2 linked regions of the Prochlorococcus marinus str. SB genome follow. The protein of the gene in region 1 binds, or shares a complex with, the protein of each later gene. Links are inferred from orthologs where the notes say so. Each region holds a gene or a part of one and is shown on either strand. Other genes may lie near its edges. The genes, in order: uvrB and EV02_RS04440.

The links.
Region 2: the proteins of uvrB (region 1) and EV02_RS04440 are in contact, whole or in part, in a crystal structure (PDB 7EGT), measured with the Thermus thermophilus proteins. The link is inferred for Prochlorococcus marinus str. SB from one-to-one orthologs. Residues at the interface, in WP_096411307.1 of Thermus thermophilus: Glu23, Leu25, Arg26, Asp27, Gly28, Glu29, Arg30, Phe31, Arg55, Glu326, Asp327, Phe328, Glu379, Ser382, Gln383, His398, Gly400, Arg401; in WP_096412145.1 of Thermus thermophilus: His654, Arg656, Phe657, Gln666, Asp668, Glu669, Lys680, Arg681, Leu682, Ser683, Lys685, Tyr686, Ala687.

Annotation. Positions count from the first base shown.
Region 1 is NZ_JNAS01000002.1:707,678-710,979, reverse strand. What follows is about bases 108-3,075. They hold uvrB (excinuclease ABC subunit UvrB), read right to left. Parts: upstream 2,628-3,075; coding sequence 588-2,627; downstream 108-587. Other genes in these bases: EV02_RS02620 (DUF561 domain-containing protein), read right to left, coding at 2,657-3,075; EV02_RS02610 (aspartate kinase), read left to right, coding at 108-580. Also shown: more of EV02_RS02610, read left to right, coding at 1-107; more of EV02_RS02620, read right to left, coding at 3,076-3,302. UniProt on the Escherichia coli protein: The UvrABC repair system catalyzes the recognition and processing of DNA lesions. A damage recognition complex composed of 2 UvrA and 2 UvrB subunits scans DNA for abnormalities.
Region 2 is NZ_JNAS01000002.1:329,765-333,110, reverse strand. The notes cover bases 192-3,203. They hold EV02_RS04440 (UvrD-helicase domain-containing protein), read right to left. Parts: upstream 2,896-3,203; coding sequence 487-2,895; downstream 192-486. Other genes in these bases: EV02_RS0108760 (hypothetical protein), read right to left, coding at 2,918-3,124; EV02_RS04435 (CCA tRNA nucleotidyltransferase), read right to left, coding at 192-481. Outside these bases: more of EV02_RS04435, read right to left, coding at 1-191; EV02_RS04445 (R-phycoerythrin subunit beta), read left to right, coding at 3,303-3,346. UniProt on the Escherichia coli protein: A helicase with DNA-dependent ATPase activity. Unwinds DNA duplexes with 3'-5' polarity. Translocates on single-stranded DNA with 3'-5' polarity. Initiates unwinding more efficiently from a nicked substrate than double-stranded DNA.

The sequences.
Region 1 (3,302 bases):
AATTGAAATTAATAATATACAAAAAACTATTAGATTTGTTGCTGAGAAATTTAAGTTATCCGATACACAAATATTTGTTAATCCAATCAATGAAAAACAAGATCAACCTGAAGTAAGAGGAATCGCATTAGATAAAAACCAAGTTCAGGTAAGCTTTCGAAAACTGCCTGATCGTCCTGGTGTAGCAGCATCGATATGTTTAGCATTAGCTGAAAATAATTTACTTATCGATACTATTGTTCAGTCTGAACGAATTTCCACTTTAAAAACTAAAGATATTAGTCTTACAATGAATAAACAAGATAGAGAGAAAGCTAACTTAGTTTTTGAGGCCTTAACAAAAAAATTACCCGGATCATACATTGAAGATGGCCCTGCTATAGCAAAAGTAAGTACTGTAGGAGCGGGAATGGCATTTAAGGTTGGGACGGCTGGAAAAATATTTAGAGCATTGGCTGACCAAAATATTAATATTGAAATGATTGCCACTAGTGAAATTAGGACTTCATGTATTGTCTTAGAAAAAGATTGTGACAAAGCAGTTAATGCGATTCATAATCATTTCGAATTAGAAAAATAAGTTCTTTTTAATTATTTCTTGCCAATTTTTGTCTTAATTTTTTGATTCTATCCCTCAAATTTGCTGCTTCTTCAAAATTTAACTCTTTTGCAGCGTCTTTCATTTTAATTTCTAACTTTTCTATTAAGTCAGGTAATTCTTCGAGCAAACATTGATTATCACTGGAACTGAGAATTGCGTCAGTTTTGTTATTAACTATATTTATGAGATCTTTAGATAAACCACCAGCATCAAGTTTTCTGGAAAGTTCTAGAAAAGATAATATTGAATTTTCTATTTTTTTGCCTGCAGGTTTTGGAGTAATACCATTGATTTGATTATATTTTTTTTGAATAGTTCTTCTTCTATCAGTTTCAGATATTGCTCTTTTCATTGAATCTGTGAAGTTATCTGCATAAAGCAAAGCAACACCTTCAACATGTCTGGCAGCTCTTCCTATTGTTTGAATCAATGACCTTTCTGCCCTCAGAAAACCTTCTTTATCAGCATCTAAAATGGCGACTAAGGATACTTCTGGAAGATCTAGTCCCTCTCTTAATAAATTAACGCCTACCAAAACATCATATTCGCCCATTCTAAGGTCTTGAATAATTTCAATTCTTTCAATTGAATGGATTTCGGAATGCAAATATCTAACTCTTACTTTATTTTCAGATAAAAAATCAGTTAGATCTTCAGCCATTCTCTTAGTAAGTGTTGTCACAAGCACTCTTTGATTCTTTTCAGCGCGAATTCTTATTTCAGATAACAGATCTTCTATTTGGCCTTCACTAGGTCTTACATCAATTACCGGGTCTAATACCCCAGTTGGTCTTATAACTTGCTCAATAAATTCACCATCACATTGATCTAATTCCCATTGACCGGGGGTTGCACTTATAAATAATGTCTGTTTTGATTTTTCCCAAAACTCTTCACATTTTAAAGGTCTATTATCTGCAGCACTTGGCAATCTAAAACCATGATCTATTAAAACTTTTTTTCTAGATTGATCACCGTTGTACATCGCATGAAGTTGAGGACATGTTACATGACTCTCATCAACTACCAACAACCAATCTTTGGGAAAGTAATCTATTAAACATTCTGGCGGTGAACCTTCCTCCCTACCTGATAAATGACGAGCATAATTCTCAACTCCATTACAATAACCAACCTCTTTAAGCATTTCTAAATCATATTTTGTACGTTGTTCTAGACGTTGAGCCTCTAATAATTTTCCTTCGTATGTAAATTTATCTAGTTGAGTTTTTAATTCACTTCTAATCGCACTTATTGCACTCTCAAGTCTTTCTTTTGGAGTTACAAAATGCTTCGCTGGGTAAACGCTAACTTGTTCCAAACTTTCAAGTATTTCTCCTGTAGTAGGGTCAACATATCTAATAGCCTCGACTTCATCACCAAATAACTCAATTCTTATTAATCTATCTTCATAAGCTGGACCGATTTCTAAAACATCACCTTTAATTCTGAATCTACCTCTAGTAATTTCAATATCATTTCTAGTATATTGATTTTCAACCAGAGACCTCAAAGAAGAACGTAGATTTATTGATTTTCCCACTTCAAATTTAACTGCAGCTTTTAAATACTCGCTCGGTATACCAAGACCATAAATACAACTTATTGAGGCTACAACAATTACATCTTTTCTTTCAAATAATGAGCGTGTTGCAGAATGCCTAAGCATATCTATTTCTTCATTAATTGAAGCAGTTTTGGCTATGTAAGTATCACTTACTGGTACATAAGCTTCAGGTTGATAATAATCGTAGTAAGAAATGAAGTACTCAACAGCATTTTTTGGAAAAAATTCCCTTAATTCATTACATAGTTGTGCAGCCAACGTTTTGTTATGGGCTAAAACAAGTGCTGGCCTTCCTGTTTGTTGAATTACATTGGCAATGGTAAATGTTTTTCCAGTTCCAGTAGCTCCTAAAAGAGTCTGAAACTGTTTACCATTATTTACACCTTTAACTAATTTTTTAATAGCTTCTGGTTGATCTCCATTTGGTTCGTAAGGAGCTTGAAGCTTATAGTTGTTCATCAAGCTAGTAGCTAAAGGATGTTGCTATACTAAGAAATTTTTTCTCCAATTATTGAATTTTTCAAAGATTCTTTTAAGCCCCTAACAACCGCAATCATTGATATTAAATCATCTAATTTATTAACCACCGATCCAACGCCAACTGCTGAGGCTCCAGAGGATATTGCTAGTGGACAAGTTACTTGGCTTAATCCAGAGGCACTCATGATTGGTATATTCAGAGATTGTTTCTTAAATTCTTGATGAATAGCATAGGTAGATGCAAGAGTTGGTACTGATTTTTCAAAAAAACCTTGAATTCCTGGAGAGTAAGGTGTAGAACTGATACCACCTTCTGTTTGAATAATATCAACGCCTTCTTCCACTAGCTTTACAGCAAGATCAACTTGTTTATCAATAGGCATAGTATGAGGAACAGTTACTGATAAAGGAAAATTAGGCAATAAATCCCTCGTCTCTTTTGTAATGTTTAAAACTTTTTTATCTGAAAAATGAATGCCTTTTTCATAAAAAGTATCGTAATTTCCTATCTCAATTAATGATGCTCCTGCTTTTACACAATCTTGAAAAGATCGAGGCACTACTGAACTAACACAAACTGATAGTGTTGAATTCTTAAGTGCTAAATCAACGAGTTCAGGTTTACAAGCAATATCGACAAGATCTGCACCTCCT
Region 2 (3,346 bases), 380 kb from region 1 along the record:
AAATTCCTCCATAAAGATCATAGATTTTCCTTGTCGAGACCTCGAAGGCTATTGAATTTATAGTGAAATCTCTCCTCTTAAGATCCTCCTCAATAGTACTTTTATTTACTGTGGGATTTAAGCCTGGAGCAGAATAAATTTCTTTTCTTGCAGAAGCAATATCAATTTTGTAGTCATTAATATTTATTTCTACAGTGTTGTATAAATTAAATTCCTTGATTAAACATAAATCTACATTTACAATATTTTTTTTTATAAATTTTGCTAGAGAAATAGAGGATCCTTCAATAACAAGATCAATATCTACAGGTTTAGAAAACGATTTTTTGTGGAATTTACTTATTAATAAATCTCTTAAATAACCGCCAACAAAAGCTACTTTAGTATCGTTATTAGATTCTATGTATTTAACAATTAGGTTATATAGATTAAATGGAGTTTTGATTAATTCCCCTTGGATGTAATCAGAGATATCGTTCATGAGTTTTAACTTACATAACGAATTGGAGCTAATCTGGGATCTAGAATTTTACTTCCTTTATCACCAAATTTTACTGCTAAAGATATTTTTTCCCCACTCCCAAAAATATGTATGATTTCACCTTTCCCAAACTTTGAGTGAATCAGCATATCTCCAACTATCCAGCTTTTCCCTTTACTAGGACCTGAATATAATTTCCTTACTGCATTTATTGGTTTGTTAACAAATTCATTTGGATTGTTTCGATCAACTCTAGTTAAACGATCAAGATGCCAATCTCTTCTAATTGAAGCACCACCAGTTTGTGGTAATTCGCCATCCATTAAATCTTCAGGTATTTCCGAAAGAAATATTGAAGGAATTGTTGCTTCACGCATGCCACCCCATAATCTTCTTTCTCTGGCATGACTTAAGAAAACTCTTTCTTTAGCTCTAGTAATACCTACATAGCATAATCTTCTTTCCTCTTCAAGAAGTGAGGGAGTATCTATTGATCTATGGCTAGGGAAGAGACCTTGTTCTAGCCCAGTGATAAAAACATTTTGAAATTCTAAACCTTTACTATTATGTAGAGTCATGAGAGTTACAGAGTTAGGATTATTTTTCTTCGTATCATTATCAGTTGTTAAGGCTGCTGTAGAAAGAAATCCCTCTACATCTCCACTTTCTGTTTCTTCTTCATATTGAGTAGCTGCATTAATTAGTTCTTGTAAGTTATTTCTTCTATCTTCAGATTCTTCAGTCCCACTTGAGAGTAAGTCACTTAAATAACCACTTTTTTCTAATACAAGTTGTAGTAGTTGAGCGGGGCCTGAATTTTCTAGGTAACACAGTAGATCATTCATAATTTCAGTAAATTTATTAATTCCTTTTGATGATCGGCCTATTGTTTCTTCAAGACTTTGCTTATCATTAAGAACCTCCCATAATGGGATATTTAACCTATTAGATAGTTCATTCAGTTTTTGAATAGTAGTCTTACCAATCCCTCTTCTAGGAACATTTATGATGCGTAAAAGACTAACGTTATCTGAAGAATTAACCAGAACTTTCAAATATGCTATTGCATCTTTAATTTCTCTTCTATCATAAAAACGCAATCCTCCAAAAATTGTATAAGGAATGCGCCACCTTACAAGAGATTCTTCTATTACTCTCGACTGAGCCCTGGTTCTATATAAAATCGCAAAATTTTTCCAAATTGGGTTTTGATTATAATTATTGAGTGATTTTATTTTATTGGTAATTGCTTCTGCCTCGGAAATTTCATCATCACAGCTGAGTAAAGTTAAAAGTTCCCCTTTTTCTTTAGTAGCCTTTAAAACTTTGTCAATTCTTTCACAGTTATTTTCTATTAGTGAGTTTGCAGCATCAAGGATATTGGAAGATGACCTATAATTTTCTTCTAATTTAATTAAAGATGATTTTGTATCGTCGTTGATTGAGGTTTTAAAATCTTCTTGAAAACCAATTAAAATTCTGAAGTCAGCTGCTCTGAAACTATAAATACTTTGATCAGCATCCCCAACTACAAAAATAGACCGATCTTCCCAATTGAAGAATTTTTTTGGTTCAGTATTCCCAGCCGTAATTAATTTTATAAGTTCATATTGTGTTCTATTTGTATCTTGATATTCATCAACTAAAATATGTTTAAATCTTTTGTGCCAGTAATCTCTGACTATATCATTTTGCCTCAATAAGAAAACAGGCAAAAGCAGAAGATCATCAAAGTCTAAAGAATTATTTTTTGAGAGCGAAATCCTATATCTCTTGTAGGCTTCTGCAACTGTTTTATCAAAATTATTATCTGCTTTTTCTAAAAGATCAGTAGAAGTTAAGCATTGATTTTTAGCATTACTTATTAATCTTTTAATCTTTTTGGGATCAAATCTTTTTGGGTCAAGATTCATATCTTGACTGATAATTTCTTTTACTAATGTTTGAGAATCTGTTTCATCATAAATTGAAAATTGTCTTGTCCATCTTAGGCCTTCTGGATCAGCATATTTTTCAATATCGTATCTCAGAAGTCTTGAAAATAAGGAATGGAAAGTACCGATCCAAAGGTTTTGAAGCCTCTTTTGGTGAACGTTTGCTCTTAATTGATTTTGATCAATTTCTTTGAGAGTTGTCCAAGGCTGACCAAATTGATTAAAAGCTAATTCTTGGGCTAGAAGAACCTCTAATCTTGCTTTCATTTCTTTAGCAGCTTTGTTAGTGAAAGTGACAGCTAGAATGTTATGGGGATCTACAGAGTTACCCTCAATAAGGTTTGCAATTCTGTGAGTAAGAGCCTTAGTTTTTCCGCTACCTGCACCTGCTACAACTAAAAGTGGTCCATAAACATGTTTTACTGCTTGAAGTTGTTGATTGTTTAGGGACTTAAAAAGGAAATTGTTGGTTTGAGGCACTTTTGGAAGGGTTTTTCAAAAATCAGACTTTACTATGAGATTCAGATTCCGTTTCTAGATCTTCTAACGCTTTTTTTAAATTTATAAGTTCATTATTGTTATTAATTATTTCTTCAAATTTATTTTGAGGCATCTTTAATTTCATACTTCTGTCAAGAATTTCTTTTTCCAATCTCTTTTTATATGAGGAAATAAGTTTCTTTGATAATTTTAAATCCTGTTGATCCAAAACTTTATTGAAAATGTAAATTCATACTAGCGGAAAAAAATCTTTTATTTGAATTATTTTAACTATCACTTTGGAATGAAGTTATTAATTAAGAAGCGTTGCGTTAAGTTTGAAATTGTATTGTTTTTACTAGCTTTGTATTATTCTTAAGATCGGTCTTTAAATTTTTACTTCAGGAATGTCAGTTTCAGAGAATAATCAACTATTGTCAGCCGATAAGAA